2 regions of the Streptomyces sp. NPDC008317 genome follow, and region 1 is predicted to be linked to the other one. Evidence: riboswitches for the same ligand, from Rfam matches in the RefSeq annotation. Region 1 holds a riboswitch; the other holds the start of a gene.
What was found. Region 1 has a riboswitch for S-adenosylmethionine ahead of thrC (threonine synthase). Riboswitches for the same ligand answer to the same signal wherever they lie in the genome.

Region 1 (5,792 bases):
GGCCCAGCGCCGGGTCAGGAACGCGGCGCGGTCCGCGCCGAGGATGCCTTCGAGCAGTTCTGCGGCGATGTCGTCGGGCAGCAGCCGGAAGTAGTCCGGCGGCGCCCACGGGGTGTGCGTGAAGTGGCCGATCCGCAGGTCGGGGCGGCGGGCCCGGAGCAGCGCCGGGACCAGCGACAGGTGGTAGTCCTGCACCAGGACGTGCGCGCCGTCCGCCGCCTCCTCCGCCAGCGCCTCGGCGAACGCCTCGTTGTACGCCTGGTACGCCGCCCACTGGCCGCGGAAGTCCTCGTCGAAGAGCGGCTCGAACGGCGTCTGGTAGAGCAGGTGGTGGACGAACCACAGCACCGAGTTGGCGATGTCGTTGTACGCGGCCTCGAAGACGCTCTCCTCGACGGCGATCATCCGGGCGCCCGGCTCGCCGACCCCGCGCCGTACCGCCTCACGGTCGCCCTCGCCCAGGGCCGCGCACACCCACACCGCGTCCGCCTCGGGTCCGATCGCGCTCAGGCCCGACACCAGGCCGCCGCCGCCGCGTCTGCTGCTCAGCTCCCCGTCGTCCCCCAGCGCATACGAAACCGGCCCCCGATTCGAAGCGACCAGAATCCGTGCCGCACGCGTTTCGACCATGCCGCCAGCCTAGCCGCGTGGGCTCCGCCCCAAACGTCGTGGACCCTCCTGCTCCGTAGGAGACCGCGCCGGTCAGCCCCGCGGCCCCGGCGGCGCGGGCGCCTGGCGGGGGAGCCGTCAGGCGGCGCGGCGGGCGAGGTATTCGGGGAGGTGGGCCATGGGCGGGCGTTCGTCGACGTCGACGGGGTGGGTGAGCGGGGTGAACCCCCCGGAGGGGTCCCGGTGGAACTGGGTGAGGCGGGGGCGGACCAGGGGCGCCCGGGACAGCCGCAGGCTCGCCGTGCGATAGATGGCGGCCGACATCCGCCCGAGCGCCTGCCCGTCCTGATGCCGGTGGTGCCGGACGCCCACGTCCACCTGCCCGAGCGCGTCGAGCCCCGCCAGGGACAGGGCGTCGATGAGCATGCCCAGCTCCACGCCGTACCCGACGGGGAACGGCAGCCGCTCCAGCAGCGAGCGCCGCGCCGCGTACTCCCCGCCCAGCGGCTGGACGAAGCCCGCCAGCCGCGGCCAGTGCAGATTGAGCAGCGGCCGGGCGACCAGCTCGGTGACCCGCCCGCCGCCCGCCGGCACCACCGCGCCGCCGGTCTCCAGCGGCCGGTCGTACATCGCCTTGACCAGCTCCACGTCCGGCTCGGTGAGCAGCGGCCCGACGATCCCCGACACGAAGCGCGAGTCGAACGAGCGCAGGTCCGCGTCCACGAAACAGACGATCTCGCCGCGGGTGACCAGCAGCGACCGCCACAGCACCTCACCCTTGCCGGGCAGCGCGGGCAGCCGCGGCAGGATCGCGTCGCGCTGCACCACCCGCGCCCCGGCCCGCGCCGCGACCTGCGCCGTACGGTCGCGGGAGCCGGAGTCGACCACGACCAGCTCGTCGACCAGCGGCACCTCGTCGGTCATCAGGTCGCGGCGGATCGTCGCCACGATCTCGCCGACCGTCGCCTCCTCGTCGAGCGCGGGCAGCACCACGCTGACCGTGCCCTGCGGCCCCGCGGCCCGCTTCGCGGCGAGCAGCAGGTCGAGCGGCCGGTCGGCGGCGGACCAGGACCGCCGCTCCAGCCACCGCTCCACCTCATCGAGCACGATCCCGTCCCCTTTTCGTACGGTGGGAGCCCTCAGAAACCAGCCGGACGGCCGCCCCAGCGGCCATCTCGCCGTTCGGACGACTATCTCAACTGTCACGCTTGTCGGTTACAGTCTTGAACAACGCGTATGACCGCCGCATGCCGGGGGTCGTAGCGCGGGACAAACGCGTCGCCGCCGCACAGAAGGCGGGCAGGCGCCATACCGCTCATCCAGAGGGGCAGAGGGAACGGCCCGTTGAAGCCCCGGCAACCCTCCCGCCGACCGCGAGGTCACACGGTGGGGAAGGTGCCAATTCCGTCTTGTGGCGACGTACGTCACAAGGAAGATGAGGAGAAAGGGCCTCGCCATCATGGCTGTGCAGACCGTCGCCAGCACCCACGACAGCACCAGCACTCCCCCCTTCGGACCCGCCTCCGCGCTGTCCTGCCGGGAGTGCGGCACCCGCTTCCCGCTGAGCCCGATCTTCGCCTGCGAGGAGTGTTTCGGGCCCCTCGAAGTCGCGTACGACCTGCCGCTCGGCGACCCCGAGTCGCTGCGCAAGCGGATCGAGGCGGGACCCACCAGCATCTGGCGGTACGCGCCGCTGCTGCCGGTCCCCGCCGACGTCACCGACAAGCCCAACCTCCACCCGGGCTGGACCAAGCTCGTCAAGGCCGACAACCTCGCCCGTGAACTGGGCATCACCGGCGGCCTGCACATCAAGGACGACTCCGGCAATCCGACGCACTCCTTCAAGGACCGCGTCGTCGCCATCGCCCTGGAGGCCGCTCGCACCTTCGGCCTCACCACGCTCTCCTGCTCCTCCACCGGCAACCTCGCGGGCGCCGTCGGCGCCGCCGCCGCGCGCGCCGGTTTCCGCTCCTGCGTGTTCATCCCGCACGACCTGGAGGCGGGCAAGGTCGTCATGGCCGCGGTCTACGGCGGCGAACTGGTCGGCATCGAGGGCTCGTACGACGACGTGAACCGCTTCTGCTCCGAGCTGATCGGCGACCCGATCGGCGAGGGCTGGGGCTTCGTCAACGTCAATCTGCGGCCCTACTACGGCGAGGGCTCCAAGACCCTGGCGTACGAGATCTGCGAACAGCTCGGCTGGCGCATCCCCGACAACCTGGTGATCCCGATCGCGTCCGGCTCCCAGCTCACCAAGATCGACAAGGGCCTGCGCGAGCTGATCGCGCTCGGCCTGGTCGAGGACAAGCCGTACAAGATCTACGGCGCCCAGGCCGAGGGCTGCTCGCCGGTCTCGGCGGCGTTCAAGGCGGGGCACGACGTGGTGCGGCCGGTGAAGCCGGACACCATCGCCAAGTCGCTGGCGATCGGCAATCCGGCGGACGGCCCGTACGTGCTGGACATCGCCCGGCGGACCGGTGGCGCGGTCGACGACGTGAACGACGAGCAGGTCGTGGACGCGATCAAGCTGCTCGCGCGCACCGAGGGGATCTTCGCGGAGACCGCGGGCGGGGTGACCGTGGGGGTGCTGAAGAAGCTGATCGAGACCGGGCAGCTCGACCCGGCCGCCGAGACCGTCGTCCTCAACACCGGCGACGGACTGAAGACTTTGGACGCGGTGGCACCGACCACCGGCCCGACCGCCACCATCCGCCCGACCCTTGACGCGTTCCGAGAGGCTGGCCTCGCATGAGTGCTTCTGTTCGTATCCCCACCATTCTCCGCACCTACACCGGCGGCCAGGCCGAGGTTCCGGCCGAGGGCGGCACGCTGGCCGAGGTGATCGACTCGCTGGAGAAGAATCACGCGGGCATTTCGGCGCGCGTTCTCGACGACACCGGAAAACTCCGTCGTTTCGTGAACGTCTATGTCAACGACGACGATGTTCGCTTTTCCGACGGTCTCGCCACCGCTGTCCCCGACGGCGCGAGCGTTTCGATCATTCCGGCGGTAGCGGGCGGCTGATCAACTTCCCGTAACGGCCCGGCTACACCTGCCGTTTTGTGCCCCGTTCACCCTTTTGCGGTGGATGGGGCACAGTGCTGTAGGGGGGCCGGACCGGGCCGAACGGCCGTGTCCGGGGCGGTAGTTGAAAGGTTGTACTGTTGCCACGGGCAAGTTGCCGCCGCGAACGGTCAGTGCGGCGATTTATCGCCAAATTCACGTGTGGATTGTCGCATAGGCGACGTATGTCCGGTCCGAGATGCCCCGCCATAGCGCCCTATTCTGGTGTATTTCCGATCGGTCGCTCCCCGAATTCTCGTCCGATTGACCTGTTGCAGAGGGCATCCGTGCAGATACATTCAGCCGCGGTCGACGCGTTCCGGCGCACACCACCAGGGATCCCCTGTCGCTCAGACAACGGCTTCCCCGGCGGTGAGGTCTGACCCGGACCCGCGGAGTGCGGGGCCGCGATAGGGCCAGTAATAGGGGAGTTAGGAATGGCTCAGGGCACCGTCAAGTGGTTCAACGCGGAGAAGGGCTACGGCTTCATCGCGGTCGACGGTGGTGCGGATGTCTTCGTCCACTACAGCGCGATTCAGATGGACGGTTACCGCACCCTCGAAGAAGGCCAGCGGGTCGAGTTCGAGATCTCGCAGGGTCAGAAGGGGCCGCAGGCGGACATGGTCCGGCTGGCCACCGCCTGACGGCCCGGCGCGCTCGGCGACCGACACGACGCACTCACGCACCAAGGGTCCGTACCTCTCAGGGGGGACGGGCCCTTCGTGCGTGGCCCGGAGTTGTCCACAGGCGCTTGCACTCGATGGGGTCGAGTGCTAATCATTGGCGTTAGCACTCTCCTAGTGAGAGTGCTGAAGGACCGGGTCGGTGAGGCCCGCCCGGCCGCCGGGAAGGAACCGGCGACCAGGTCGGCCGTCCGTCGCGGGCACCACACGGTCCGAGCCGTCGCCCCCTGCTCCGGTGGGGGAACCCCAGTCCGCGGAGGACACTTCACATGGCAAAGATCATCGCGTTCGACGAGGAGGCACGGCGCGGTCTCGAGCGCGGGATGAACCAGCTCGCCGACGCCGTCAAGGTCACCCTCGGCCCGAAGGGCCGCAACGTCGTCCTCGAGAAGAAGTGGGGCGCCCCCACGATCACCAACGATGGTGTGTCCATCGCCAAGGAGATCGAGCTCGAGGACCCGTACGAGAAGATCGGCGCGGAGCTGGTCAAGGAGGTCGCGAAGAAGACCGACGACGTCGCGGGTGACGGCACCACCACCGCGACCGTCCTGGCCCAGGCGCTGGTCAAGGAAGGTCTGCGCAACGTCGCGGCCGGCGCCAACCCGATGGCCCTCAAGCGCGGCATCGAGAAGGCCGTCGAGGCCGTCTCCGCCGCTCTGCTGGAGCAGGCCAAGGACGTGGAGACCAAGGAGCAGATCGCTTCGACCGCCTCCATCTCCGCCGCCGACACCCAGATCGGCGAGCTGATCGCCGAGGCCATGGACAAGGTCGGCAAGGAAGGCGTCATCACCGTCGAGGAGTCGCAGACCTTCGGGCTCGAGCTCGAGCTCACCGAGGGCATGCGCTTCGACAAGGGCTTCATCTCCGCCTACTTCGCGACCGACCTGGAGCGTATGGAGGCGTCGCTCGACGACCCGTACATCCTGATCGTCAACTCCAAGATCTCCTCGGTGAAGGACCTGCTCCCGCTGCTGGAGAAGGTCATGCAGTCCGGCAAGCCGCTGCTGATCATCGCCGAGGACGTCGAGGGCGAGGCCCTGTCGACCCTGGTGGTCAACAAGATCCGCGGCACCTTCAAGTCCGTCGCCGTCAAGGCGCCCGGCTTCGGTGACCGTCGCAAGGCCATGCTCGGCGACATCGCCATCCTCACCGGTGGCACCGTCATCTCCGAAGAGGTCGGCCTCAAGCTGGAGAACGCGGGCCTGGACCTGCTCGGCCGCGCCCGTACCGTCGTCATCACCAAGGACGAGACCACCATCGTCGACGGTGCCGGTGACAGCGACCAGGTCGCCGGGCGGGTCAACCAGATCCGCGCCGAGATCGACAACAGCGACTCGGACTACGACCGCGAGAAGCTCCAGGAGCGCCTGGCGAAGCTGGCCGGCGGCGTGGCCGTCATCAAGGCCGGTGCCGCCACCGAGGTCGAGCTCAAGGAGC
Region 2 (5,792 bases), on a different contig from region 1:
CGGGTGCGCTTCGCGCTCTTCTACCTGGTCGCGGGCTATCTGGCGACGTACGGCTTCGCGCTCGCCAACCCCGAGTCGACGCAGAGCCTGGTCGGCGCGTCCGGGGCGATCTCCGGGGCGCTGGGCGCGTATCTCTATCTGTACCCCAAGGCCCGGGTGACGAGCCTGTTCCCCTTCCTCTTCTTCATCCCGCTGCGCTTCCCCGCGTGGATGGTGCTCGGCTTCTGGTTCGTCCTCCAGTGGCTCGCCGCCCAGACCGGCAACAACGGTCCGGGGGTGGCGTATCTCGCCCATGTCGTCGGCTTCGCCTTCGGGTTCCTGTGCGCCTGGGTGTGCTACCGGCCGCGTCGTAAGCTGAGCGTCGTAGTCGGGTCGACCCAAGGAGACATCCAGCCGTGATCACCGCGATCGTGCTCATCAAGACTTCCGTCGACCGGATTCCGGAGATCGCCGAGGCCATCGCCGCGCTGGACAACGTCAGCGAGGTCTACTCCGTGACCGGCACGTACGACCTCGTCGCGCTGGTCCGCGTCGCCCGCCACGACGACCTGGCCGACATCATTCCGGGCCGGATCTCCAAGATCCCCGGCGTCGAGGCCACCGACACCCATGTCGCCTTCCGCACGTACTCGCAGCACGACCTTGAGGCCGCGTTCGCGATCGGCCTCGACGCCTGAGGCTGATTCCCTCTACGGATTCCGCCTACGGGTTCGTCCTACGGATTCGGCCTGCGCTCCCGGTACGCGGTCACGCGCGGGCCGCGTCGAGCAGCGGGCCCAACTCCCGTGCGGCGGTGGTGAGGGCGCGGACGTCGCGCTCCGCCCTGGCGATCAGGATCGCGCCCTCCAGGGTGCTGATCATGAGGGTCGCCAGCGGTACGGACCGGTCCTCGGGAACGCCCATGCCGGTCAGCGCCGCGGCCACCGGCGCGGTCCAGGCCGCGAAGGCGGCGGCGGTCGCCTTCCGGGTGGACTCGGTGGTCCGCGCGCAGTCCACCGAGGCGGCGGCGACCGGGCATCCGGCGTCGAAGCCGTCGGCCGCGTACTCGTCCGTCCACTGGCCGACCATCGCGGCGAACAGCCCGCCGGGGGTCGGCTCGGGCAGCGCGGCCAGGAAGCGGGCGACGCGCTTGGCGGCGTAGTTCCCCGCCCAGACGACCGCCTCGTTGACGAGCTGTTCCTTGCCGTTGGGGAAGTAGTGCTGGAGCGAGCCGCGCGGGGCGCCCGCGTGGGCGGCGACCTCGCGCATGCCGGTCGCGCCGACGCCCTCGCGCCGGATGAGCTGGGCCGCGCTGAAGACCATCCGCTCGCGCGGTCCGCGTTCTGACCCGGCCATCGTCGACACCTCCACGGAGCTACTGCGTTCCGACCCCTGCCGCCCGGGTCGTCCGGGCCACCTTATAGACGGCGGTCAGACCGTCCGGGGTGTACGACGCGCGGACCGGTTCCAGGCGGCGGCCGAGCGCGGCGAGCAGGCCCCGCCTGCCGTGCGGGACGTTCACCGTCACGTGCTCGACGCCCCTGGCCCGCGCGCGGGCGAGCAGCAGGCCGACCATGGCGGTGCCGACGCCCCGGCGCTGCCAGGCGTCCACGACCAGCACGCCCAGCTCGCCACCGGTTCCCGGCCCGGCGGTGTCGTCCGCCGCGAAGCCCGCGATTCCCACCAGGCGGTCCCGGCCGCCGCGGTACGCGACCACGGCGTCGTGCGCCGCGGGCGGTCCTGCCAGCAGACGGTCCAGGTGGGCGCGGGGGAATTCGCGCGCGCCGCCGAGGAAGCGCAGCCGGACCGTCTCCGGGGAGCAGGCCGCGAAGAGGGCGGCCACCGCGTCCGCGTCGGCGGGCCTGAGCAGGTCGATCCCGTCGGCGGGAGCGGCCGCCCGCCGCTCCGCACCCTCTATGACCACTGTCATAACGACCAGTATTATGACGGCTGTCATAAACGGCAAGAGAGGCGGCGGTGCGTCGTGGACATCGGTTTCCTGGGGCTCGGGGTCATGGGCCGGCCCATGGCGCTCAATCTCCTCCGCGCCGGGACCCCGCTGGTGGTGTGGAACCGCAGCGCGCCCGCCGCCGAGGCCCTGCGGGCGGCGGGCGCCGAAACCGCCGACAGCCCCGCCGACCTCTTCCGCCGCGCCGGGACCGTCTTCGTGATGCTCGCCGACGGCGCCGCCATCGACTCCTGCCTCGGCCGCGGCACCCCCGCCTTCGCGGCGAACGTCGCGGGGCACACCCTCGTGCACATGGGCACGACCTCGCCCGAGTACTCGCTCGGCCTCGAAGCCGAGGTCCGCGCGGCGGGCGGCCACTACGTCGAGGCCCCGGTCTCCGGCTCCCGCGCCCCGGCCGAGGCGGGCCGCCTGGTGGCGATGCTCGCGGGCGAGGACGCCGTCGTCTCAGCGGTACGGCCGCTGCTGGCGCCCATGTGCCACGAGACCTTCGTCTGCGGGCCGGTGCCCGGCGCCCTGCTCATGAAGCTGTCGGTCAACCTCTTCCTGATCACCGTGGTCACCGGGCTCACCGAGGCGTTCCACTTCGCCGAGCGGCACGGCGTCGACGCCCGTCAGTTCCTCGCCGTGCTCGACGCGGGGCCGATGGCCAGCGGCGTCTCCCGTATGAAGTCCCCCAAGCTGCTCGCCCGCGACTTCACCGTCCAGGCCGCCGCCGCCGACGTCCTCATGAACAACCGCCTCATCGCGGAGGCCGCCCGCGCCTCCGCCACCGCCACTCCCCTGCTCGACACCTGCCTCGCCCTGTTCACCGAGACCGCCGCCACCGACCCGGCCGCGGACATGATCGCCGTCCTGAAGGCCATCGAGTCCCGCACCGAAGGCGCCGTTCGTGTTCGGCCGGACAGGCGCTAGCGCCTGTCCGGCACGCAGCGGCCGTCCTCCGTGCGGTAGTTCCACTGGGCGCCGTCGCGCACGAGGGTGCGGACGGCGTGGACGAAGCGGTCGACGTGCTCCTCGGGGGTGCCCGCGCCGAAGCTCACGCGGATGGCGTTGAGGACGCGCTCGCCGGGCGCGGCCTCGGGAGCGCCGCACTCGCCCGGGTCGTCGCCCTCGGCGCCGAGGAGCGTACGCACCAGCGGGTGGGCGCAGAAGAGACCGTCGCGGACACCGATCCCGTACTCGGCGGAGAGCGCGGCGGCGAAGTGCGAGCTGTTCCAGCCCTGGACGACGAAGGAGAGCACGCCGACCCGGGGCGCGTCCTCGCCGAACAGGGAGAGCACCCGCACCTCGGGCACGGAGGCGAGCCCTTCCCGCAGCCGGGCGAGCAACCGCTGCTCACGGGTGACGAGTTGGTCGAACCCGGCCTCGGTCAGCGCCTTGCAGGCCGCGGCGATGGCGTAGACGCCGATGACGTTCGGCGACCCGGCCTCGTGCCGCGCCGCGGTGGTGTGCCACTCGACGTCGACTCCGCCGTCCGCGCGCCGCGCGACCTTGCGGCTGGCGCCGCCGCCCGCGAGGTACGGCTCGGCCTCGCGCAGCCAGTCGGCGCGGCCCGCGAGGACACCGGAGCCGAAGGGCGCGTACAGCTTGTGGCCGGAGAAGGCGACCCAGTCGACGTCGAGCGCGGCGATGTCCACCGGGTGGTGCGGGGCCAGTTGGGCGGCGTCCAGGACGATACGGGCGCCGTGCCGGTGCGCGGCGGCGGCCAGCTCCCGTACCGGCCACAGCTCACCGGTGACGTTGGAGGCGCCGGTGACGCAGACCAGCTTGGGCCCCTTGGGGGCGCCGTGCAGGGCCACGTCGAGCGCGGCGACGGCCTGCTCGGGCGTCCGCGGCGCGCCCAGGACGGTGACCCGCGCGTCGTCCCGCGTCTGCCACGGCAGCAGCGAGGCGTGGTGCTCGGTCTCGAAGACGAAGACGTGGGTGCCCGCCGGGATGACGGCGGCGAGCAGATTGAGCGAGTCGGTCGTCGAACGGGTGAAGATCACCTGGTCCTCGGCCCGACAGCCGAGGAATTCCGCGACCGTGACCCGGCTCTGCTCGAACAGGTCGGTGGAGAGCTGCGAGAGGTAGCCGGCGCCGCGGTGCACGCTGCCGTAGTAGGGGGCGTAGGCGGCCACGTCGTCCCACACCCGCTGGAGCGCGGGGGCGCTGGCGGCGTAGTCGAGCGCGGCGTACGTCACTTCGCCGCCCGTCACGAGCGGCACGAGGACGTCCCGGCCCAGAACGGGCAGCGGGGTACAAATCTCACGGTCGGTGGCAGCGATGGACACAGTCATGGCGATCTCCCGGATTACGGCAGGCGAAATCACCGCACATCTGAAGCCGAAAAGGAATGGCTCGCGGTACAGAAGCGCGGGATGGAAACGTCGAACGAAAGGCGGAACGGCGGAACCGGGCCGACAGGCCCTATCGCATTCGCTTGCTCATGAAAGAACTCCCCAAGTCCGGCTTGCCATGAGCCTCGCTGCTCACGGCCTGGTCATCACCCGGGGCACCCCGCCTCGGACGGAGGGTTGCCGGACAGCGAGCCGGGGCCTTGACGCTGTCACTCGTGACCTGGACAGCATTCTGCCACAAGGCGCCGAACGCACAAGACGCCGTCCAGAAATTGGACAGCGTCGTGTGCTCGGTCCCCGGGGGACCTATCCGAATTCCGCCACAGTGGCGATTACGCGTTGCTCGCCGCCGCCCACCGCTCCAGCGTCGCCGCCGCCGCGCCCGAGTCGATCGACTCGGCCGCCGTCACCAGACCGGCCGCGATCTGCTCCTCCAACGGCCCGCTGCCGGGCCGCAGGGCCACCAGCGCCGCCGCCGAGTTGAGCAGCACGGCGTCCCGTACGGGCCCGGTCTCGCCCGCGAGCAGCCGCCGGGCGACGTCCGCGTTGTGGGCCGCGTCGGCGCCGCGCAGCGCCTCCACGGGCACCAGGGGCAGGCCGACGTCCCGCGGGTCGAAGGCGGTCTGCTCCACCTTGCCGTCGCGCACCACCCACACCTGGGAGGTGGCGGTGGTGGTCAGCTCGTCCAGGCCGTCGTCACCGCGGAACACCAGTGCGGACGAGCCGCGTTCGGCCAGCACGCCGGCCATGATCGGCGCCATCCGCGGGTCCGCGACCCCGGTGGCCTGCGCCCGTACCCGGGCCGGATTGGTCAGCGGGCCGAGGAAGTTGAAGACGGTCGCCACCCCCAACTGGCTCCGGGCGGTGCCCGCGTGGCGCAGCGCGGGGTGGAATTTGATCGCGAAGCAGAAGGTGATGCCCGCCTCCTCCGCGACCTCCACGACCCGCTGCGGCGTCAGTTGCAGATTGACGCCGAGCTCTCCCAGGACGTCGGAGGCGCCGCTGGCCGAGGACGCGGCGCGGTTGCCGTGCTTGACGACCTTCGCCCCGGCGCCCGCGACCACGATCGCCGACATGGTGGAGATGTTGACGGTCTTCGCCCGGTCGCCGCCGGTGCCGACGATGTCCACGGTCGCGCCGGGCACCTCGATGGTGTTCGCGTGCGCGTACATCGACCGCACCATGCCGGAGACCTCTTCGACGGTCTCCCCCTTCGCCCGCAGCGCGACGACGAACCCGGCGATCTGCACGTCGCTCGCCTCGCCGCGCATGATCGCGTCCATCGCCCACGCGGTGTCGTCCCCACCCAGATTCCGCCCTGCCAGCAGCGTGGTCAGCACGTCCGGCCAGGACCGCGTCGCCGGACTCTCGCCGCCTGCCGGGGTCACAACGCTCATGGTCCACGCTCCTGGTGGTGGGATGGGGAACTGCGCGCTCAGCCTATCCGCGCCGCGGGGCCCGACGGCTCCCTGCCCGCACTGCGGACGGCGGACGCCGAAGGGCCG

Region 2: another riboswitch for S-adenosylmethionine. It lies ahead of ACFY9V_RS06570 (aminotransferase class V-fold PLP-dependent enzyme); the one in region 1 lies ahead of thrC (threonine synthase).

The regions. Positions count from the first base shown of each region.
Region 1 is NZ_JBIBFQ010000006.1:427,447-433,238, reverse strand. It holds gene ACFY9V_RS22105 (trehalose-6-phosphate synthase) at 1-630, opposite strand, end outside; gene ACFY9V_RS22100 (glucosyl-3-phosphoglycerate synthase) at 748-1,716, opposite strand; SAM riboswitch class I at 1,922-2,051, shown strand; gene thrC (threonine synthase) at 2,069-3,361, shown strand; gene ACFY9V_RS22090 (MoaD/ThiS family protein) at 3,358-3,633, shown strand; gene ACFY9V_RS22085 (cold-shock protein) at 4,110-4,316, shown strand; gene groL (chaperonin GroEL) at 4,625-5,792, shown strand, end outside.
Region 2 is NZ_JBIBFQ010000002.1:333,186-338,977, forward strand. It holds gene ACFY9V_RS06545 (rhomboid family intramembrane serine protease) at 1-399, shown strand, start outside; gene ACFY9V_RS06550 (Lrp/AsnC ligand binding domain-containing protein) at 396-677, shown strand; gene ACFY9V_RS06555 (TetR family transcriptional regulator) at 748-1,335, opposite strand; gene ACFY9V_RS06560 (GNAT family N-acetyltransferase) at 1,355-1,909, opposite strand; gene ACFY9V_RS06565 (NAD(P)-binding domain-containing protein) at 1,964-2,860, shown strand; gene ACFY9V_RS06570 (aminotransferase class V-fold PLP-dependent enzyme) at 2,857-4,227, opposite strand; SAM riboswitch class IV at 4,392-4,508, opposite strand; gene trpD (anthranilate phosphoribosyltransferase) at 4,620-5,684, opposite strand.